3 regions of the Streptomyces sp. DSM 40868 genome follow, and region 3 is predicted to be linked to each of the others. Evidence: riboswitches for the same ligand, from Rfam matches in the RefSeq annotation. Region 3 holds a riboswitch; each other region holds the start of a gene.
The links. Region 3 has a riboswitch for thiamine pyrophosphate ahead of thiC (phosphomethylpyrimidine synthase ThiC). Riboswitches for the same ligand answer to the same signal wherever they lie in the genome.
Positions count from the first base shown of each region.

Region 1: another riboswitch for thiamine pyrophosphate. It lies ahead of thiO (glycine oxidase ThiO); the one in region 3 lies ahead of thiC (phosphomethylpyrimidine synthase ThiC).
Region 2: another riboswitch for thiamine pyrophosphate. It lies ahead of HB370_RS28455 (thiamine ABC transporter substrate-binding protein); the one in region 3 lies ahead of thiC (phosphomethylpyrimidine synthase ThiC).

Region 1 is NZ_CP050504.1:2,635,264-2,642,780, reverse strand. Features, by position in the region: gene pknB (Stk1 family PASTA domain-containing Ser/Thr kinase) at 1-1,846, opposite strand, end outside; gene HB370_RS11900 (thiazole synthase) at 1,959-2,753, opposite strand; gene thiS (sulfur carrier protein ThiS) at 2,757-2,969, opposite strand; gene thiO (glycine oxidase ThiO) at 2,966-4,135, opposite strand; TPP riboswitch at 4,133-4,243, opposite strand; gene HB370_RS11885 (hypothetical protein) at 4,297-4,647, shown strand; gene HB370_RS11880 (FAD-dependent oxidoreductase) at 4,680-5,912, shown strand; gene HB370_RS11875 (Rv2175c family DNA-binding protein) at 6,022-6,387, shown strand; gene thiE (thiamine phosphate synthase) at 6,507-7,154, shown strand; gene metF (methylenetetrahydrofolate reductase [NAD(P)H]) at 7,277-7,517, shown strand, end outside.
Region 2 is NZ_CP050504.1:6,218,080-6,225,596, reverse strand. Features, by position in the region: gene HB370_RS28460 (iron ABC transporter permease) at 1-1,175, opposite strand, end outside; gene HB370_RS28455 (thiamine ABC transporter substrate-binding protein) at 1,223-2,296, opposite strand; TPP riboswitch at 2,380-2,487, opposite strand; gene rlmN (23S rRNA (adenine(2503)-C(2))-methyltransferase RlmN) at 2,511-3,617, opposite strand; gene HB370_RS28445 (cytochrome P450) at 3,667-4,839, opposite strand; gene HB370_RS28440 (phosphatidate cytidylyltransferase) at 5,309-6,448, opposite strand; gene frr (ribosome recycling factor) at 6,448-7,005, opposite strand; gene pyrH (UMP kinase) at 7,181-7,517, opposite strand, start outside.
Region 3 is NZ_CP050504.1:4,425,277-4,432,793, forward strand. Features, by position in the region: gene HB370_RS20145 (LacI family DNA-binding transcriptional regulator) at 1-209, shown strand, start outside; gene HB370_RS20150 (metallophosphoesterase) at 491-1,570, shown strand; gene HB370_RS20155 (hypothetical protein) at 1,751-2,617, shown strand; gene thiC (phosphomethylpyrimidine synthase ThiC) at 2,714-4,498, opposite strand; TPP riboswitch at 4,491-4,668, opposite strand; gene HB370_RS20165 (YibE/F family protein) at 4,750-6,180, shown strand; gene HB370_RS20170 (SsgA family sporulation/cell division regulator) at 6,322-6,759, opposite strand; gene HB370_RS20175 (IclR family transcriptional regulator C-terminal domain-containing protein) at 6,859-7,517, opposite strand, start outside.

The DNA.
Region 1 (7,517 bases), 1.8 Mb from region 3:
GCCCGAGCAGCCCGCGGTCCTCCTCCACCTCGAAGCCCGCCTCCTCCAGGGCGTCGCGGGCGTCGTCCACGCTGTCACCGACCACGTCCGGCACCTCGACCATCTCCGGGCCCTCGGACAGCGTCAGCGTCACCGTGTCGCCCTCGGCGGCCTCGCTCCCCTCGTCCGGGGTCTGCGCGGCGACGGTCCCCTTGTCGTAATCGGAGGAGTGGATCCGCTCGGCGGACACCTTCACCTTCAGCCCGGCCTCGGTCAGCTGGTCCCGGGCGCTGTCCAGGTCCTCGCCGGTGACGTCCGGCACGTCGACGGGGCTGCCCTTGCTGACGGTCAGCGCGATCGCCGAGCCCGCGTGCCGCTTCGTGCCCGCGTCCGGCGTCGTACGGATCACCGAGCCCGCCGGCACGTCCTCGCTGAACTCGCGGGTGACCATGCCCGGCTCCAGGCCGTCCGCCTTCAGCCCCGCCCGCGCCTTCGCCAGGGTCTGCCCCTCCACGTTCGGCACGTTCACCGTCTCCGGGCCCAGCGACACGGTCAGCGTGACCTTGCCGTGGTCCCGAATCCGCGCCCCGGGCGCCGGATCCGAGCCGATCACCGTGCCCCGTTCGACGGTGTCGCTGTAGGCCCGCTCGACCCGGCCGACGTCCAGCCCGGCCGAGTCCAGCCGGTCCCGCGCCTCGGCCTCGGTCTTCGCCAGCAGCGGCGGCACCTTGGTGAACTGGCCGGAGTTGATGTACCAGACCCCGGCGCCCACCCCGAGCACCACCAGCACGGCCACGACCAGCGCCAGCACCGAGCGCGGGGGCCGGGCCGGGCGCCGGCGCGGCGGCACGGGCGGGGTCTGGAGCCGGGCGGTGCGGTCGACGGCGGGGTCCTCGAGGGCGTCCTCGTCGACCGGCCGGGGCCGGGGCACGGTCAGCGCGCGCGGGATCACGCTCGTACGGTCCTCGGCGTTGTCGTGCTCCGCGGTCAGCGCCTGCGGCGGCAGCGCGTCCAGCTGCTCCTCGGTCAGCGTCAGCCGGGCCTCGCGGGCCTGGGCGAGCAGCGCCACCGCGTCCTCGGGCCGGTCCTCGGGGGCGCGCGCGGTGGCCGACGCCACCAGCTCGTCCAGCGCCACCGGCAGCCCCGGCACCAGCGCCGAGGGCGGCGGCACGTCGGCGTGCAGGTGCTGGTAGAGCACCTGGGCCGGGGATTCCCCGGAGTACGGCTTCGCGCCCGTCAGCATCTCGTACAGCACCACCCCGCACGCGTACACGTCGACGCGCGGGTCCGTGGTGCCGTTCTCGATCTGCTCGGGCGCCAGGTAGGAGACGGTGCCGAGCACGGCGCCCGTCGTGCTGGTCACCGTGTCCACCGAGCGCACCAGCCCGAAGTCGGCCACCTTCACCCGGCCGTCGTCGCCGATCAGCACGTTCTCGGGCTTCATGTCCCGGTGCACGAACCCGGCCCGGTGCGCGGCGCCCAGCGCGGCGAGCACCGGCTCCAGGATGTCCAGCGCGGCGCGCGGCTGCACGGCCCCGCGCTCGCGCAGCACGTCCCGCAGGGTGCAGCCGGCGATGTACTCCATCGCCAGATAGACGTACGACCCGTCGGTGCCCTGGTCGAAGACCTGCACCACGTTGGGGTGGTCGAGCCGGGCGACCGACTTGGCCTCCCGGATGAACCGCTCGACGAAGGACCCGTCGGCGGCGAGCGCCGGGTGCATCACCTTCAGCGCGAGCACACGGTCCAGACGGGTGTCCAGGGCCCGGTAGACCGTGGCCATCCCGCCCGCCGCGATCCGCGCGTCGACGCGGTACCGGCCGTCGAGCACCTGCCCGACGAGGGGGTCCTGAAGGGTCGTATCCACGCAGGCGAGTCTACGAGGACCCGCCCGGCGGGCCCGCCCGTCCGCCGGGTACGGCACCGGTACTGCAGCCGACCTGTGACGCGACACACGCGGAAAGCCGGCCCACCGGGACCTAGAACGCCGGCCGCTCCGGATCCAGCCGGGCCAGGCCCTCCGTGGGGGACGACGCCTCGGCGAGGTACCTGCGCGGGATCCGGCCCGCCAGCCGGGCCTGCCGTCCCCCCTCCACCGCGAGCCTCATGGCGGACGCCATCAGCTCCGGGTCCTGCGCCCGCGTCACCGCGGAGGCCAGCATCACCCCCGCGCACCCCAGCTCCATCGCCAGCGCCGCGTCGGACGCCGTACCGGCCCCCGCGTCCAGGATCACCGGCACGTTCGCCTGCTCCACGATCAGCTGGAAGTTGTGCGGGTTGCGGATCCCGAGCCCCGACCCGATCGGCGAGCCCAGCGGCATGACGGCGGCGCACCCCACGTCCTCCAGCCTGCGCGCCAGCACCGGGTCGTCGTTGCAGTACGGCAGCACCGTGAACCCCTCGTCGACCAGCGTCTCCGCCGCCTCCAGCGTCTCCACCGGGTCTGGCAGCAGCGTCCGCTCGTCGGCGATGACCTCCAGCTTGACCAGGTCGGTGCCCAGCGCCTCCCGGGCCAGCCGGGCGGTCAGCACGGCCTCGCCGGCGGTGTAGCAGCCCGCCGTGTTCGGCAGCACCCGGATGCCGAGCTTCTCCAGCACCGACAGCACCGAGCCGTGCACCGAGGGGTCCACTCGGCGCATCGCCACCGTCGTCAGCTCCGTGCCGGAGGCGACCAGCGCCCGCTCCAGTACCTCAAGGCTGGGCGCCCCGCCCGTGCCCATGATCAGCCGGGAGGAGAAGGTGAGGTCTTTGAGGACCAGAGGATCGTCGGCCATGGCTCAGCCTCCCTGTACGGCGGTCAGGACTTCGACGCGGTCGCCCTCGGCGAGCGCGGTCGTCGCCCACTGCGCGCGCGGGACGACGGTCTCGTTGACGGCGGCGGCCACCCCGCGCGGCGCCGCCGTGAGGGTCCGCACCAGCGCGTCCAGCGCGGTGCCCGGGGCGACACGGCGGGGCTCGCCGTTGACCGAGATGGTGACGGAGATGCTCATACGGGCTGCTCCAGCTGTTCCGTGCGGGCGGCACCGAAGCGCCGCGGGGTGAACGGACGTGCCTCTTCGGGAAGCTCACCGGTGACCAGGGCGTGCGCCAGCACGTCCCCGGTGACCGGCGTCAGCAGCACCCCGTTGCGGTAGTGCCCGGTCGCCAGCAGCAGCCCGGGCAGACGGGACGGGCCGAGCAGCGGCGCGTTGTCGGGGGAGCCGGGGCGCAGACCGGCCAGGGTCTCGGTGAGCGGCAGCTCGGTGATGCCGGGCACCAGCTCGTGGGCGTCGCGCAGCAGCTCGTACACGCCGCCGGCGGTGACCGTGGTGTCCCAGCCCAGCTCCTCGCTGGTGGCGCCGACGACCAGTTCCCCGTTCTCCCGGGGCACCAGGTACAGCGGGCCGCCGCGCACCACGGCCCGCACGGTCCGGCTCAGGAACGGCGCGTACCGGGGCGGCACGGTCAGCCGCAGCACCTGGCCCTTGACCGGCCGCACCGGAGGCAGCACCTCCGCCGGCACGCCCGCGAGGCGCCCGCTCAGGCTGCCCGCGGCGAGCACCACGCGCTCCGCGCGCAGCCCGGTGCCGTCGGCCGTGGTCACACCGGCGGCCCGGTCCCCGGCCACGTCCAGGCGCTCGGCCCGGACCCGGTGGAACACCACACCGGACCGCTCGCAGGCGACGACCAGGGCCGCCGCCAGCCGGCGCGGATCGATCTGGTGGTCACCGTCGACCCGCAGCCCGCCGCGCACCCCGGGCGCCAGCATCGGCTCCAGGCGGCGGCACTCCCGCCCCGACAGCCACTCCGACTCCAGGCCGTGGCGCTGCTGGAGGGCGTGCAGTTCGCGCAGGTGGGCGCGGTCGTCGGAGTCCAGCGCGACGGCGAGGGTGCCGCAGCGGCGGTAGCCGAGGTCGTGACCGGTCAGCTCGGTCAGCTCGGCGGCGAAGGCGGGATAGCGGCGCGCGGAGGCCAGGTTCAGGCCGAGCAGGGTCTCCTCGCCGTAGTGCAGCTCGGTGACCGCGGCCAGCATCCCGGCCGCCACCCGCGCGGCCCCGCCGCCGGGCGCGGGGTCCACGACGGCCGTGGCGAGCCCGCGCTGCGCCGCGCGCCAGGCCGTGACCAGGCCGATGATTCCGCCCCCGATGACGAGGACGTCGGACGTACGTGAGGACATGGGCGGTGAGCCCCTCCCTTCGCCGGCATGACCCGGATCAGGTTCGTACGGTCGGAGGCCGCGAGCCTCCCTCTCAGCCCGGTCGTCCGGGCTCCCGCGAGTGCTTGTACGGTGGCCACCCTAGCCCGCCGCCCTCCTCACCCGTAAGGGAGCCCCGTTCCATGGCCCGTTCGCTCGACGGACTTCTCTTCGCCCCCGTGTCGGACCAGGCCCCGGGACAGGTGGGCACCCGCACCCGGTTCGCCTACCACGAGCAGGACGGCGCGGTGTGGGCCGAGTACGCGGGCGGCGACGTGGTACGCGGCCATCTGGTCGGCACCCGCGAGGGGGACCGGCTGGACTTCCGGTACGTGCAGCTGAGGACCGACGGGACGACCGCCTCGGGGCACTGCGTGTCCACGGTCGAGGAGCTCGCGGACGGGCGGCTGCGGCTGGCGGAGACCTGGGAGTGGGAGTCCGCGCCGGGCTCCGGCACCAGCGTTGTGGAGCAGGTCACCGAGCACGCCCGCTGACTGACGTTCCGTCATGTGTCTAAGGTGATCGCGTGAGCGAGCAGACACCGCACGAGGGCACGGCACAGCGACGGCGCGTGGTCGTCGTCGGCGCGGGCATGGCCGGGGTGCAGACCGCGGTCGCCCTGCGGGAACAGGGCTTCAAGGGCCCGGTGACCGTCATCGGCGCCGAACCGCACCAGCCGTACGACCGGCCGCCGCTGTCCAAGGCGGTGCTGCTGGGCACCGCCGAGGGCTCCGCCTTCGACGTGGACTTCGAGTCCCTCGGCGTCGAACTGCGGCTCGGCTGCGAGGTGCGGGGCCTGCGGCCCGCCGCGCGCGAGCTGGACACCGAGCACGGCGTGGTGCCCTACGACGTCCTCGTCCTCGCCACCGGCGCCGAACCGGTCACCCTGCCCGGCGCCGAGGGCGTACCCGGCACGCATCTGCTGCGCACCCTGGACGACGCCGCACGGCTGCGCCCCGTCCTCGCCCGGCAGCACGACATCGTGGTCGTGGGCGCAGGCTGGATCGGCGCCGAGTTCGCCACCGCCGCCCGCGAGGCCGGCTGCGCGGTCACCGTCGTGGAGGCCGCCGGCCAGCCGCTGGCCGGCGCCCTGCCCGCCGAGGTCGCCGCCCCCATGGCCGGCTGGTACGCCGACGCGGGCGTCACCCTGCGCACCCACGCGCGCGTGGACCGCGTCGAGCCCGGCGCGGTGCTGCTCGCCGACGGCACCCGGCTGCCCGCGGGCGCCGTCGTCGTCGGCATCGGCGCCCGTCCCGCCACCGCCTGGCTGGCCGGCTCCGGCGTCGAGCTGGGCGCGCACGGCGAGGTCCTCGCCGACGACCGGCTGCGCACCTCCGTACCGGACGTGTACGCCGTCGGCGACTGCGCGTCCTTCCCCTCGGCCCGCTACGGCGAACGGCTCCTGGTCCACCACTGGGACAACGCCCTCCAGGGCCCGCGCACGGTCGCCGCGGACATCCTGGGCGAGACCCCGGCGGTCTACGACCCGGTGCCCTACTTCTGGTCGGAGCAGTTCGGCCGGTTCGTGCAGTACGCCGGCCACCACGCGGCGGGCGAGCGCATGGTCTGGCGCGGCGACCCGGCGGGCCCGTCGTGGACGGTGTGCTGGCTGTGCGAGGACCGCCTGGTGGCCCTGCTGGCCGTCGGCCGCCCCCGCGACCTCGCCCAGGGCCGCCGTCTGATCGAGGCGGGCCGGACCATGGACGTGGAGGCCCTCACGGACCCGGCCCGGCCGCTGAAGAACGCCACGGCCGACTGACCGCGTCCCTCGGAGCGTCCGGCTTCCGGGGCCCCACCAGCCACAACGCACCCGCGGACGGCCGACGACACATCGCGGCGGGACCGGCGGAGCGCCTACCCTGGGTGCTGTGACCGAGATTGACGCAAAGATCGATGCTCTCGTCCCCGAGTGGCTCACCCTTCCCGACATCGCCGAGATGCTCGGCGTCGAGGTGACGCGCGTGAGGCAGCTGGTCAAGGAGGGCCAGCTCATCGCCGTACGCCGGGGTGAGAACAGGGCGCTGCACGTGCCCGCCGCCTTCATCGACGGGGACAAGGTGGTCAAGGGCCTGTCCGGGACCCTGACGCTGCTGCGGGACGACGGCTTCACGGTCGAAGAGATGATCGAGTGGCTCTTCACCCCCGACCCCACCCTGCCCGGCACCCCCGCGCAGGCCCTGAGCGAGAATCGCGGCACGGAGGTGAAGCGCCGCGCCCAGGCGCTCGCCGTCTGAGCCGACCCGCGGTACGAGAGGGTGTGCGGGCCGGCCGCCCGCACACCCGCCGCCGGGAACCACGCCCGGACACCACCGCCGGAAACCACCAGGCACACCGACCACGGGGGGACCCACGCATGTCCGACACCGCCCGCGCCGCGCTCGCCGACGCCCGCCTGTACCTCTGCACGGACGCCCGCAAGCGCCAGGGCGACCTGCCCGAGTTCCTGGACGCGGTGCTGGCCGGCGGCGTCGACATCGTGCAGTTGCGCGACAAGGGCATGGAGGCCGCCGAGGAACTGGAGCACCTGGAGGTCTTCGCCGACGCCTGCGCCCGGCACGGCAAGCTGCTCGCGGTCAACGACCGGGCCGACGTCGCCCACGCCGCCCGCGCCGATGTGCTGCACCTCGGCCAGGGCGACCTGCCGGTGCCCGCCGCCCGCGCGATCCTCGGCGACGAGGTGCTGATCGGCCGCTCCACGCACGCCGAGGAGGAGGCCGCCGCCGCGGCCGTCCAGGACGGCGTGGACTACTTCTGCACCGGCCCCTGCTGGCCCACCCCCACCAAGCCCGGCCGCCACGCCCCCGGCCTCGGTCTGGTCCGCCACACCGCGGGCCTGGGCACCGACCGCCCCTGGTTCGCCATCGGCGGCATCGGCCTGGGCAACCTCGACCAGGTGCTGGACGCGGGGGCCCGCCGGGTGGTCGTGGTGCGCGCGATCACCGAGGCGGACGACCCCGGCGCGGCGGCGGCGGAGTTCGCCAAGCGGCTGCGGCAGGTCTAGGACGGGGCCGAGCGGCCCGCCGTCTGGCGGAAACTGTCCAAGGGATGGACAACGTCCCGACAATTCGGGCATATTTCCGAGGCGTGGTTGGGGGACCGTCCGCCCCTGGCTAACCTGCCCGTATGGCCCTCGGAACCCCGTCCACCAGGACTGATCGCGCACGCACCGTGCGCGATATGCTCGCCAGCGGCAAGACGACGTACTCGTTCGAGTTCTCCGCGCCGAAGACTCCCAAGGGCGAGCGGAACTTGTGGAGCGCGCTCCGGCGGGTCGAGGCGGTCGCCCCCGACTTCGTCTCCGTGACCTACGGCGCCGGCGGCTCCACCCGCGCGGGCACCGTCAAGGAGACCCAGCAGATCGTCG
Region 2 (7,517 bases), 1.8 Mb from region 3:
GGCGGTTCGTCGAGGGCGATCAGGAAGCCGAAGCCGACGGTGACGGCGGACACGCCGAGCGGCAGCATCAGCAGCGCGTCGAAGCCCCGTACCAGCCGTCCGGCGTCCCGGCGGGCCAGCGCGGCGGCGGCGAGGCCGCCGATCACGACGGCGATGGCGGTGGCGGCGACGGCGTACTGGAGCGAGGTCCACACCGCGTGCACGGGCGCCACCAGGAACGTACCGCCGTCCGCGTCGGTCAGCGCCCGGTAGTAGCCGAAGCCGGGTGCGTCGAGGGAGCGGCGGACGAGGACGCCGAGCGGCAGCACCAGCAGCAGGGCGACGGTGGCGAGGACGACGGCGAGCAGCGCCCACTGCCCGGCCCCGCGCGGCCGGCGGGCGGTGACGGAGGCGTCGACCAGGCGCAGCGCGGTCTCCCGCCGCCGTACCGTCCAGGCGTGCACGGCGAGGATCGCGCCGACGGCGGCGAACTGGACGAGGGTGAGGACGGCGGCCGTGCCCAGGTCGAAGGTCTCGGAGGTCTGCCGGTAGATCTCCACCTCGACGGTGGAGAAGGTGGGGCCGCCGAGGATCTGCACGACGCCGAAGGAGGTGAAGGTGAACAGGAACACCATCAGGGCGGCGGCGGCCACGGCGGGCCCGAGCGCCGGCAGGGTGACCCGGCGCCAGGCCGTGAGCGGCGAGGCGCCCAGCATGCGGGCGGCCTCCTCCTGCCGGGGGTCGAGCTGGGCCCACAGCCCGCCGACGGTGCGGACGACGACCGCGTAGTTGAAGAAGACGTGGGCGAGCAGGATCGCCCACACCGTGGTGTCCAGCCGTACGCCCCACAGCTCGTCCAGCAGGCCGCCCCTGCCGACCAGGGCCAGGAAGGCGCTGCCGGCGACGACGGTCGGCAGCACGAACGGCACCGTGACGACGGCCCGCAGCACGTGTCTGCCGGGGAAGTCGAGCCGGGCGAAGACATAGGCGGCGGGCAGGGCGAGCAGCAGGGTGAGCGCGGTGGAGGCGAGCGCCTGCCAGGTGGTGAACCACAGCACGTGCCGGATGTCGGGGCGGGTGACGACGTCCGCGATCCGCCCGAACTGCCAGCTGCCGTCCGTCCTCAGCCCGCGGGTGACGATCGCGGCGACGGGCCAGGCGAAGAACAGCGCGAAGAACGCGACGGGCAGGGCCATCAGCCCGAGCCGCGCCGCGCTCCCGCGCCGGCCGCGCGCCTTGGCGGTCACTTCAGTACGAGCGACGTCCACGAGGAGACCCACTGGTCGCGGTTGGCGGCGATCTTGTCGGGGGCCAGGGTCTCGGGGTCCTCGGCGGCCGGACCGTACTTGGTGAAGTCGGCGGGCACGGCGGCCCCCTCCACGACCGGGTAGACGAACATGTTCAGCGGCATGTCCTGCTGGAACTCCCGGGTGAGCAGGAAGTCGAGGAGCGCCTTGCCGCCCTCGGGGTTCTTCGCGTTGCTCAGCAGCCCGGCGTACTCGGTCTGCCGGAAGCAGGTGCCGTCGGCCACCCCGGTCGGGGCGGTGGCGGGCCGCTTCTTGGCGTAGATCACCTCGGCGGGCGGGGAGGAGGCGTACGACACCACCAGTGGCCGGTCGCCGCCGGCCTTCCTGCCCTCGGAGGAGCCGGAGAACTCCTGGTAGTACGCCTGCTCCCAGCCGTCGACGACCTTGACGCCGTTGGCCTTGAGCTTCTTCCAGTACTCCGGCCAGTCCTGGTCGCCGAACGCCGCGGCGCTGCCGAGCAGGAAGCCGAGGCCCGGCGAGGAGGTGGCCGCGTTCTCGGTGACGAGGAGGTTCTTGTACGCGGGCTTGGCGAGGTCGGCGAAGGACCGCGGCGGGTTCAGCTTGTGCGCGCTGAACCAGGCCTTGTCGTAGTTGACGCAGATGTCGCCGGTGTCCACGGGCGTGACGCGGTGCTTGTCCTGGTCGACGCGGTTCTCCGGCCGGACGGAGCCGGCGCCCTTGGGCTCGTAGGGCTGGAACAGTCCGTTGTCCAGGGCGCGGGAGAGCAGGGTGTTGTCGACGCCGAAGAAGACGTCGCCCTGCGGGTTGTCCTTGGTCAGGATCGCCTTGTTGACGGCCTGCCCGGCGTCGCCGTCCTTGAGCACCCGGAGCTTGTACCCGGACCGCTTCTCGAAGTCCTTGACGACGCTCTTGGAGACGTTCCACGAGTCGTGGCTGACGAGGGTGACGGTCTTGGGGTCCGAGGACGACCCGGAGTCCGTCGTGCCGCACGCGGACAGCGCGAGCAGGCCGAGCCCCGCCGCCACGGCCACGAGGGTCTTGTTGTGCACTGGATGTCCTCCTGGGGGTTGGCCAGGAAGAGACGCGGCCCTGCCCGGACCGCCGCGCGGGCGGCCCGGGCAGGGCGCAACAGCTTGAGTGATGACCGAACTTCCTACCCAGAATGACCTGGGCGAGGTTCAGAGGGTCTGCGGCCCGGTTGCCGCACTCTCAGCGCTGTGGCGCTCCCCTGTCGGAATATGAAGATATGTGGACCTGGTCAGATTACCGCTCGGTGGCCGCGAGCTGACCACAGGCTCCGTCGATCTCCTGACCCCGGGTGTCCCGGATGGTGACGGCCACACCATGGGCGGCGATGGCCTCCACGAACGCCTTCTCGTCCTCCGGCCGGGACGCCGTCCACTTCGACCCCGGCGTGGGGTTGAGCGGGATGAGGTTGACGTGCACGGGCTTGCCCTTGAGCAGCCGGCCGAGCCGGTCGCCGCGCCACGCCTGGTCGTTGATGTCCCGGATCAGCGCGTACTCGATGGACAGCCGGCGGCCCGACTTCTCGGTGTACTCGAAGCCGGCGTCCAGCACCTCGCGCACCTTCCACCGCGTGTTCACGGGGACGAGGGTGTCGCGCAGCTCGTCGTCGGGGGCGTGCAGGGAGATCGCCAGCCGGCACTTGAAGCCCTCGTCGGCGAACCGGTGGATGGCCGGGACCAGACCGACGGTGGAGACGGTGATCCCGCGCTGGGAGAGCCCGAGCCCGTCCGGGGCGGGGTCGGTGAGCGCCCGGATGGCCCCGACGACCCGGTTGTAGTTGGCGAGCGGCTCACCCATCCCCATGAAGACGATGTTGGACAGCCGCGCGGGCCCCCCGGGCACCTCGCCGTCGCGCAGCGCCCGCATGCCGTCCACGATCTGGTGGACGATCTCCGCGGTGGACAGGTTCCGGTCCAGCCCCGCCTGCCCGGTCGCGCAGAACGGGCAGTTCATGCCGCAGCCGGCCTGCGAGCTGATGCACATGGTCACCCGGTCCGGGTAGCGCATCAGCACCGACTCGACCAGCGTGCCGTCGAACAGCCGCCACAGCGTCTTGCGGGTGGTGCCCTCGTCGGTGGACAGATGGCGGACGACGGTCATCAGCTCCGGGAACAGCGCTTCCTGGAGCTTGGCGCGCGAACCGGCGGGAATGTCGGTCCACTGCTCCGGGTCGTGCGTGTACCGCGCGAAGTAGTGCTGCGAGAGCTGCTTGGCACGGAACGGCTTCTCACCGATCCCGGCCACCGCGTCCTTGCGCTCGGCGGGCGTGAGGTCGGCGAGATGCCGCGGCGGCTTCTTGGCTCCGCGCGGCGCGACGAAAGTGAGTTCTCCGGGCTTGGGCATGGTGCATCCAGTGTCGCAGATCCACCGGGGTGCCCCGGAAAGCCCGTCCTCACCAGGTCACCGGCAGGGTCCTCGGGCCGCGGATCAGGCCCCGGCGCTGGAACTCGACCTCCTCGGGAGGCACGGCCAGCCGGAGGGCGGGGAAGCGGGCGAGGACGGCGCCGATCATGACCTCGGCCTCCATGCGGGCCATGACGGCGGCCAGGCAGTGGTGCGGGCCGTGACCGAAGGCCAGGTGGGCGAGGTGTTCCCGGTCGAAGTCCAGGGCGTCCGGGTCGGGGAACGCGCGGGGATCGCGGTTGGCGGCCAGGTAGGCGTTGTAGACCACGTCACCGGCGCGGATCAGCCGGCCGCCGACCTCGACGTCCTCGGTGGCGATCCGGGGGATGCCGACGCCGTTGCGGTGCGGGACGTAGCGGAACAGCTCCTCCACGGCCCGGGGCAGCAGCTCCGGCTCGCGGCGCAGCCGGTCCAGGTGCGCGGGGTGGGTGAGCAGCGCGTACATCATCGAGCCGCTGTTGTTGCGGACCGCGTGGCCGCCGCTGACCTGGACGGCGATCGCGAGGGAGACCGCCTCGTCGTCGGTGATCTCGCCCTCGGCGGCGGCCCGTGCCAGCACCCCCGCCAGATCCTCGCGGGGTTCCTCGCGGCGGCGCCGGAGCAGTCCGGCGATCCGCTCCCGGGTCGCCCTCGCGGCCTGCCGGGCGCGCTCCCCGGAGTCCGCGCCCGCCGACAGCAGGGCCTCGCCGGTCGCGGCCCAGTCCTGCCGGTCCTCCTCGGCCACGCCGAGGAAGTCGCGGAGCACGGCGAGCGGGAACGGGCCGTGCAGGTGCTCCATGAGGTCGGTCGGGGCGCCGGCGCGCGCCATCCCGTCGAGCAGCTCGGCGGCCCTGCGCTCGGCGAGCGGACGCAGCCGCCGCATGCTCCGCCCGGTGAACGCGCGGGCCACGACCCGGCGCAACCGGGTGTGCCGGGGCGGGTCTACGTACTGCAGGCCGGCCGTCTGCGAGGCGACCGGCACCGGGCGCATGGTGGTGACCTCGCGGCCGGCGACCCGTTCCCGGGAGAAGCGCGGGTCGGAGGTGACGAACCGGACGTCCTCGTACCGGGTGACCAGCCAGGCCCAGCCCTCGCCGAACGGCAGCCTGATCCGGGCGACCGGCTCCGCGCGCAACAGCTCGTCCAGAAGCGGATCGGGGTCGAGCCCGGGCAGATCGTCCACGGGCCAGAACCGCACGGGCGGGGCGGGGGCGGGAGCCGGAGGCGTGGGAGCGACGGGGGACGGAGGTTTGGGGGCGGCGGGCTCCGGAGGCTTGGGGGTGGCCGGGGACGCCGAACCGGACGACGGGCAGGCTGAGACGCGGGCGGGGGACGCCGAACCGGACGACGGGCACGTGGAGGCGGAGGCCGGGCACGCGGAGGTGTGGGCCGGGCACACGGACGCGGAGGCGGGGGCGGGGTCGAGGGGCATCGGGCACACTCCCTGCTGCGGCGCCGGGCGGCGGAGCGACCGCCGTCCTGTGAGGAGTCTGCCGGGCCCAGCACCGGGCCGCCGATTCCTGCTGCGGCATCCGGGTACGGACCGCCCCGCGGCCACGGCTCGCCGCTACGACGACGGCCCCCGCCCTGCTGCGACACAGGACGGGGGCCGGGAAGCCGTACCGCTCACACGGAGCCGACGAAGAGCGGAGTCACGCCGAGCCGACGAACACCACCAGCAGCAGCCACACCACCGGGGCCGTGGGCAGCAGCGAGTCCAGGCGGTCCATGATGCCGCCGTGGCCGGGGAGCAAGGTGCCCATGTCCTTGATGCCCAGGTCGCGCTTGATCATGGATTCGCCGAGGTCGCCCAGCGTGGCGCTGGCCGCGACCGCGAGACCCAGCAGCAGGCCCTGCCACCAGGCTCCGCCGTCGATCAGGAACTGCATGCACAGCGCGCCCGCCACCATCGCGAACAGCACCGCGCCCAGCAGGCCCTCGCGGGTCTTGCCGGGGCTGATGCGCGGGGCGAGCTTGTGCTTGCCGAAGCGCCAGCCGACCGCGTAGGCGCCGGTGTCACTGACGACCGTCAGCACCAGGAAGGTCAGCACCCGCCAGGGACCGTCGTCGGCGGCGAGCAGCAGCGCGACGAACGTGGCCAGGAAGGGCACGTAGAACGCGGCGAAGACACCGGCCGTGACGTCCTTGAGGTAGCCCTCCGGCCGTTCCGTCATGCGCCAGACCAGGGTCGCCAGGGCGGTGAGGGCCATGGCCACCCACGCGCCCTCGGCACCGCGCACATAGCCGGCGACGACCATGGCCGCACCGCCCACCGCGAGCGGCACGAGCGGCGCCCGGATCTCCTTGCGCTCCTTGAGCCTGCTGGTCAGCTCCCACAGCCCGACCACGACGGCGATCGCTATCACGCCGACGAAGACGGCCTTGACGATGAACAGGGACGCGACGATCACCACACCGAGCCCGACGCCGACCCCTATGGCCGCGCTCAGGTCCCGGCCCGCGCTCTTCTTCTGCGGTGCCGGTGCCGGCGGCGGCTGCGGGACGTCGGACATGGGCTCCGGGTTCTGGGTCTCGGCCGGGAGCTCCCGGGCCTGGAACGTCTCGTCTCGGAACAGGGGGCCGCTCAGCCGAGCGGCCCCCCGGTCGTCGTCCTGGTCTCCGCCGTACGCGGGGCCGTCGGGCACGATGGGCATGGGGCGAGTCTGCTGCGCCTCAGGCGCATCGTACGCGGGACCCGCCGGGGCAGCCCCCTGGAGGGGCCCACCCGCGGTGGACCCCCAGTAGCCGGTCTGCCCCGCCGGTGGCGGCGCCCCCCAGGAAGAGTCGCTCATCAGACTTCGAGCAGCTCCGCTTCCTTGTGCTTCAGGAGCTCGTCCACCTGAGCGACGTACTTGGCCGTCAGATCGTCGAGGTCCTTCTCCGCACGGCGGCCCTCGTCCTCACCGATCTCGCCGTCCTTGACGAGCTTGTCGATGGCGTCCTTGGCCTTGCGGCGCACGGAGCGGATGGAGACCTTCGCGTCCTCGCCCTTGCCCTTGGCGACCTTGATGTACTCGCGGCGGCGCTCCTCGGTCAGCTCGGGGAACACCACCCGGATGATGTTGCCGTCGTTGCTGGGGTTGACGCCCAGGTCGGAGTCGCGGATCGCCTGCTCGATGTTGCGCAGCGCGCTCTTGTCGAACGGGGTCACGACCGCCATGCGCGGCTCCGGCACGGAGAACGAGGCCAGCTGGTTGATCGGCGTCGGGGCACCGTAGTAGTCGGCCACGATCTTGTTGAACATCGCCGGGTGCGCACGGCCGGTGCGGATCGCGGCGAAGTCCTCCTTGGCGACCACGACGGCCTTCTCCATCTTCTCCTCGGCTTCGAGGAGGGTCTCTTCGATCACCACTTGCTCCTGCGTGTCTTGAGTAAGGCCCGGCTGCGGTTCCTGGGTCGGTCGGCGGCCGGCTGCGTCGCGTCTTCTTCCTGCACGGTTCCCGACCGGCAGGACATTGTCCATCCCCCGGCCGGGGTCCGGCCCCCTCACAGGGCCGCACTTCACCGGCCGGGTTGATCCCGGGTCAGTCCCGGCTGCCCTGGTCACCCACCAGCGTGCCGATCTTCTCACCCTTGACGGCGCGGGCGATATTGCCCTCCGCGAGAAGCTCGAAGACGAGGATCGGGAGCCTGTTGTCACGGCACAGCGTGATGGCGGTGGCGTCGGCGACCTTGAGATCCCGGGTGATGACCTCGCCGTAGCCGAGCGCGTCGAACTTGACGGCGTCGGGGTTGGTCTTGGGGTCGGAGTCGTAGACCCCGTCCACGCCGTTCTTGCCCATGAGCAGCGCCTCGGCGTCGATCTCCAGGGCGCGCTGGGCGGCGGTGGTGTCGGTGGAGAAGTAGGGCATGCCCATACCG
Region 3 (7,517 bases):
GCACCGAGCCGCCCGTCACCACACTGTCGCTGAAGCCCCGCCGCATCGGCACCGCCGTCGTCCAGCTCCTCATCGACGCGATCGAGGGCGTCGAGTCCGAGCAGCCGGTCGAGCAGGTGATACCGACCGAGCTGATCGTGCGCACCTCCTCCCAACGGCGGTCCCCGCGCACGACGGTCAGCCCGCCACGCACCCCGGACGACCGGTAGCGCCCCGGGACGTCCCGGGGCGGCGCGGCGGACGCGGCACGGGGCACGTCCGGTGCGGCGCGAGAACCGGTCGGCCGGGGGATCAATCGGCCGACAGCCGGTCGAACATCTGCCCAAACAGGGCGAAAGCCGCGGTGAACCGGAGTCTTGTTCCGATTCACCACCCCTGGGTCATCACACGGCGCGACGCGCATTCCTATGATGGGCCCCACGACACCGCGGACCGCTGCGACCAGGCAGTCCGAAGCGGTGCAGATGCGGCGCGATGGTGGAGGGGTCTGATGACTCAGGGGGCCGGTCAGGGACCCGAGGCGGAGCGGACGGCGACGCTGCGCGACTTCCGGGTACCCGCGTACGTGCACGAGACCGGTCCGTACGCCGACGGCACCCACCCCGGCAACGCCGTCCCGGCCGGCGACGAGGCGTACCCCGAGGGCTACACCCCCACCCAGCGCGACCTGCCGGTCATCAACCGCGGCGACACCCTCCAGCTCCCCGTCGAGCCGGTCCCCGCCCCGCCGGCCCCGCAGCCCGCGACCGGGCCCGGACCGCTCTACGTCGTCGGCGACGTCCACGGCTACCTGGACGAGCTGGTGGCCGCCCTGCAGGAGCAGGGCCTGATCGACGCCTCGGGCCAGTGGTGCGCCGGCACCACCCGGCTGTGGTTCCTCGGTGACTTCACCGACCGCGGCCCGGACGGCATCGGCGTCATCGACCTGGTCATGCGGCTGTCCGCGGAGGCCGCCGCGGCAGGCGGTTACTGCAAGGCCCTCATGGGCAACCACGAGCTGCTGCTGCTCGGCGCCAAACGGTTCGGCGACACCCCCGTCAACTCCGGCGCGGGCACCGCCACCTTCCAGGCGGCCTGGCTGCTCAACGGCGGCCAGAAGACCGACATGGACCGCCTCCAGGACCACCATCTGCAGTGGATGGCCCGCCTCGACGCCGTGGAGGTGGTCGACGGCTACCTGCTCATCCACTCCGACACCACCGCCTACCTCGACTACGGCGACTCCATCGAGGCGGTCAACGACACCGTCCGCGAGACCCTGACCCGTAACGACGCCGACGAGGTCTGGGATCTGTTCCGCAAGTTCACCAAGCGCTTCTCCTTCCGCGACGAGGGCGGCTCCGACGCCGTGCGCACCCTCCTCGACACGTACGGCGGTACCCGCGTCGTTCACGGGCACAGCCCCATCCCCTACCTCCTCGGCGAGGTCGGCTCCGAGGACGGCGAGGAGGGCACCGGCCCGGTCGTCGAGGGGCCGCACGTCTACGCCGACGGTCTCGCCATCGCCATGGACGGCGGAGTGACCATGGCCGGAAAGCTGCTGGTCCAGCAACTCCCGCTGAACGACTGAGCGTTCCCTGGTCAGACGTCCCCCGACCGCGTACGCGCAGGCCGGAGGCCAATTTCCGGCAATCCCCTGTCATCGCGCGCCGTCACGGCTCTACCATCGGCTTGTCCGTAGCAGGCTCCCCTCCGTTTCTGCCCGACGGCAGTCGGCGCGCGAGCCCCAAGCCCTACGGAGCATCGGGGGATGCAGATGAACAGCCTTCCGCAGCACCTGAAGAGCGAGGACCTCCGGGAATTCGAGCGGCTGCTCGACGAGGCGCTGCGCTCCGCACCGCACCGACCGGAACCGGCCGCCAACGGCCGCCCGCTGACCACCGCTCAACTGCGCACCATGGCACTGGAAGCCTCCGCCCTGATCACGGCGGTCGCGGCGGCCGAGTACCGGCACTACGCCGAACTCCGCGACACACCACGCCACCCGGCGCTGTCCGCCCCGGCGGCCACCGGAGACTCCGCCGCCGCGCTCTCTGGTCCGACCGCGCCGGATACGGGCGCCCCGCCCGACGAGGCGGCCGAGGACACCGGCGCGGGCGCCGCCGCGGTCCTCGCCGTGCTGGCGCCCGTCCTCTCCGGGACAGCAGCGGCGATCTTCCTGCTCGTCGGCTACGTCCTGCGGGCGTTGAGCTCCGGGCAGACCCTCGCCCGCACCTTGCTCGCCACCGGCTGGGTGTTCGGCGCGCTGACCGCGGCGACGGCCCTGGTCGCCGCCGCCGGACTGCTGCTCGCCGCCCTGCGCAACCGCGCCCCGGCAGACGTCCGGGCCCTGGACAGGGCGGACGAGGCGGAGGTGGAGCGGGCCAGAGATGCCTGGCGGGACGCCCTGCTGGAGCGGGGCATCCTGCCCTTCCTCCGGGAGGCACTGGCCGAGGCGGGCCCCGCCGGGGCACAGCACCCGGTCCGGCCCGCACCGAGCGGCCGCATCCCGCGTCTGGGCTACGACCGGCCCGGCTTCAGCAGCCCGGGCGACGGCACGGCGTCCGGCCGCCCCCGCTACACCAGCCCCGATTACACGAGCCCGGACTTCGGCGGCCCGGAACACCGCCCCGAGTAACCCGGCCGCGCACCGGCGTGACCCGGCCGGACACCGGCCACCCGGTCGCGCACCGCGCACGGTCTGGCGGGCGCGGTGCGCTCACGGTGGGCCGGTTCAGTCGGCGATGGGCAGGTACACCCGGTTGCCGGCCGCCGCGAACTCCTGCGACTTCTGGGCCATGCCCGCCTCGATCTCGGCCCGGTTGCCGCCGTGCTCCCGCCGGATGTCCTGCGAGATCTTCATGCTGCAGAACTTCGGGCCGCACATGGAACAGAAGTGGGCCGTCTTGGCGGGCTCGGCCGGCAGGGTCTCGTCGTGGAACTCCCGTGCCGTGTCGGGGTCCAGGGCGAGGTTGAACTGGTCCTCCCACCGGAACTCGAAACGGGCGTCGGACAGCGCGTCGTCCCACTCCTGCGCCCCGGGGTGCCCCTTGGCGAGGTCCGCCGCGTGCGCGGCGATCTTGTAGGTGATGACGCCGGTCTTGACGTCGTCCCGGTTGGGCAGGCCCAGGTGCTCCTTGGGCGTGACGTAGCAGAGCATCGCCGTGCCCCACCAGGCGATCATCGCGGCACCGATGCCGGAGGTGATGTGGTCGTACGCCGGCGCGACGTCCGTGGTCAGCGGGCCGAGCGTATAGAACGGAGCCTCATCACAGATCTCCTGCTGAAGGTCGATGTTCTCCTTGATCTTGTGCATCGGGACGTGCCCGGGGCCCTCGATCATCGTCTGTACGTTGAAACTCTTGGCGATCCGGTTGAGTTCCCCGAGCGTCCGCAACTCCGCGAACTGCGCCTCGTCGTTGGCGTCGGCGATGGAACCGGGCCGCAGGCCGTCACCCAGCGAGTACGTGACGTCGTAGGCGGCGAGGATCTCGCACAGCTCCTCGAAGTTCTCGTACAGGAACGATTCCTTGTGGTGCGCCAGGCACCACGCGGCCATGATGGAGCCGCCGCGCGAGACGATGCCGGTCTTGCGGTTGGCGGTGAGCGGGACGTACGGCAGCCGGACGCCCGCGTGGACCGTCATGTAGTCCACGCCCTGCTCGGCCTGCTCGATGACGGTGTCCTTGTAGATCTCCCAGGTCAGTTCCTCGGCCTTGCCGTCGACCTTCTCCAGCGCCTGGTAGAGCGGCACGGTGCCGATCGGGACGGGGGAGTTGCGCAGCACCCATTCGCGGGTGGTGTGGATGTTGCGGCCGGTGGACAGGTCCATGACCGTGTCGGCGCCCCAGCGGGTCGCCCAGGTCATCTTCTCGACCTCTTCCTCGATGGAGGACGTCACCGCCGAGTTGCCGATGTTGGCGTTCACCTTCACCAGGAACCGCTTGCCGATGATCATCGGCTCGATCTCCGGGTGGTTGACGTTGGCCGGCAGCACGGCCCGGCCGGCCGCGATCTCCTCGCGGACCACCTCGGGCGACACGTTCTCCCGGAGGGCCACGAACTCCATCTCCGGGGTGATCTCGCCCCGGCGGGCGTACGCGAGCTGCGTCACCGCCTGACCGTCGCGCCCCCGCCGCGGCTGGCGCGGGCGGCCGGGGAAGACCGCGTCCAGGTTGCGCAGCCCGCCGCGCGGCGAGGTGTGCTTGATCCCGTCGTCCTCGGGACGGACGGGCCGGCCCGCGTACTCCTCGGTGTCGCCGCGGGCGATGATCCAGTTCTCCCGCAGCGGCGGCAGGCCCCTGCGGACGTCCGTTTCGACGAGTGGATCGGTGTACGGGCCCGATGTGTCGTACAGCGTGACCGACTGCCCGTTGGTGAGATGCACCTGACGGACCGGCACCCGGAGGTCGGGGCGCGAGCCCTCGACATACGCCTTGTGCCAGCCGATGGACTTCCCGGCCTCCGTGGACTTCTCGTCCTGGGCGGAGGCAGGCGTGCGTGCGTCCTTGTTGGTCATGAGACCTACTCCCTACGCCGGCATTACCCGGTAACAGGTTCGGCGGTCGACGCAGCGGTTTCCGTCGGCCGACGTTCCCCGCGGAACATCGCTCGTTCCACGTGAAACATCGCATCCACGGAGGTCAGCGCCCTCTCAGCCCGGTGCTCCGAGCTCCCGCGTGTGCAAAGGTGCCTCCACGCTAGCGCCATGTATGGCGCGGTGAACAGTGGGCCCCCCTGCGTTCTTGGGATGATCGGGCGGTGACCAGCATGGAGCAGTACCCCTACCAGCCGCCCGACCCGCACCGCCGAGACGGCGCGGAGCAGGGCACCGGGCACGGTCACCAGGCCGCCGAGACCGGCCACGGAGCCGCTTCCGGGCAGGGACACGCGCACGGTCACAGCCACAGCCACGGCCCGGCCGCTCCCGTCTCCCAGCATCTGCGCAAGGTCATCGCGGCGATCCTGGTTCCCTTCACCGCGGCGGTCCTGGTCGGCCTGGTCGTGCTCTGGCCCGGACAGGCCCCGGCCCACAAGCGCACCGGCGTCGGCTTCGACCGGCAGACCCAGCAGGCCACGGTCACCCGGGTCGTGGAGCTGAGCTGTGCTTCGGCGAACGCCTCCGGTGTGCCCCCGACCGGTGACACCTCCACGGCCGAGGGCAGCTCGGCGCAGCAGCAGGCCGACGGCACCTGCAAGAAGGCCACCATCCGGGTCGACACCGGCAAGGACAAGGGCCGTACGTTCACCGAGATCGTGCAGCCGGACCAGTCGCGCCAGCTCCACCAGGACGAGAAGGTAGTCGTCGCCTACGAGCCCTCGGCGCCGAAGGAGCTGCAGTACGCGGTGACCGATGTGAACCGGAAGTTCCCCATGACGCTGCTCGCGGGGGTCTTCGCGGTGGCCGTGGTGCTGGTGGGCCGGCTGCGCGGTGTCATGGCGCTGGTGGCGCTGGCCGTCAGCTTCCTGGTGCTGACGCTGTTCATCCTGCCGGCGATCCTCGAGGGGTCGAACCCGCTGCTGGTGGCCGTGATCGGATCGAGCGCCATCATGCTGATCGCCCTGTATCTGTGTCACGGGCTGTCCGCCCGTACCTCGGTGGCGGTGCTCGGCACGCTGATATCGCTGGCGCTGATCGGTGTGCTCGGCTCGCTGTTCATCGGGTGGGCCGCGCTGACCGGCAACACGGACGACAACACCGGTCTGATCCACGGCCTGTATCCGTCGATCGACATGAGCGGTCTGCTGCTGGCCGGGGTCATCATCGGTTCGCTCGGCGTCCTGGACGATGTGACGGTGACCCAGACCTCGGCCGTCTGGGAGCTGCACGAGGCCAACCCGTCGATGGGCTGGCGCGGGCTGTACCGGGCGGGCATCCGGATCGGCCGCGACCACATCGCGTCCGTTGTCAACACCCTGGTGCTCGCCTACGCCGGTGCCGCGCTGCCGTTGCTGCTGCTGTTCTCGATCGCGCAGAGCAGCGTCGGGACCGTGGCCAACAGCGAGCTGGTGGCCGAGGAGATCGTGCGCACGCTGGTGGGCTCGATCGGTCTGGTCGCCTCGGTCCCGGTCACCACGGCGCTGGCCGCGCTGGTGGTGTCGGCCGACCGGGCCGCCCCGGACGCCGGGGCGGCCGGGGCATCCGCCGGGGCCCGGCCCGCGCCGGCGCGCGGGGGCCGGGGGCGGCGCCGGAAGCGGTGAGCGCCGGCGGTTCCGCCGCCGCGATGAGCGTCGCCTGGTCCGGCAGCGCGATGGGCGCCGCCGAGACCGGTGCTCGTCGCGCAGAAGCGTTACTGCGGCGCGCCGCGCGGGACCGGCGGAGCGCCCCCTCGCCGTAGCGCTTCAGCCGGCGCTCTGCTCCTCGGCCAGGATGCGGTCCAGGGCCTCGTCCAGATGCGCGTCGAAATCGGCCAGGGCGCCCTCCTGCCCGAGCGGCACCAGCTTGTCCGTGCGGTCGAGGAAGGCCACGAGCGGGGGTGCCGACGAGCGGAAGAGGGCGTGGTCGCCGCCGACCTGAAGACGGATCAGCACCTCGCCCAGCACCTCGGAATCGGCGGGGGAGATGCGCACGTCTCCCTCCCCGCACGGCCGGCCGACCCCGTCGACCAGCAGTTCGCGCCCGAAGGCCCAGGTCACCGGCGCGTCGCCGGGCAGATGAAAGGTGAGCCGCACGGCATAGGGATCACTGGTCTCGTAGCGCAACTCCACCGGGATGCGGAAGGAGAGCTCCTCCGACACGAGAAAGCTCATCATGACTTCTGCCTGTACGGACTCGCGCATTGACTACCCCGTCATATGACGTCGACTGGCCGGGATCGATCCCTCTGACCGTGCTCAAATCTTGCTGAACGTACACAGTAGATTACAAGGAGTGAGTTTTCAGATACTGATAGAGAGCGTGAGCGTGCCCAGGTGACGCCCGATCTCCGTCTGCAGCCGGCGGGCGGCGGGCAGCAGCCGGTCGGCCTGGTGGGCGGGGAGCGAGAGGGCCATCGTGGCTGCGGTGGCGCCGACTGTGATGGGGACCGCCGCGCAGACCGTCCCGACGGCGTACTCCTGGCGCTCCACCGTCGGCTCCATCCGGCGGGTCCGGGCCAGCCGCCGGAGCAGCGCGTCGTCGTCCCGCACGGTGTACGGCGTGAGGGGCCGGACGGGATAGCGCGCGAGATGGTCGCGCCGCGCCTCCTCGTCGAGCTGGGAGAGCAGGCACTGTCCGATGGCGTGGGCATGGCCGGTCTCGCGGAAGTCCGCCCATTCCTCGACCGCCGGTGCCTGCCGGGAGGCGGAGACGCACATGACCTCGATCTCGCCGTCCCGGTACATCGCGTAGTAGACCGGCACACCGATGGAATCGCGCCAGTGCGCGAGCGTGTCCGCCACCATGCTGCGACGTTTCTGCTGTGCTCCGCCGCGGGCCAGGCGTTCGGCGGCGTCACCGAGGAAGAACAGTCCCTTGTCCCGGTGCAGATAGCCCTCGTGCACCAGGGTGCGCAGCAGGTGGTAGGTGGTGGGCAGAGCGAGCCCGGTCTCGCGGGCGA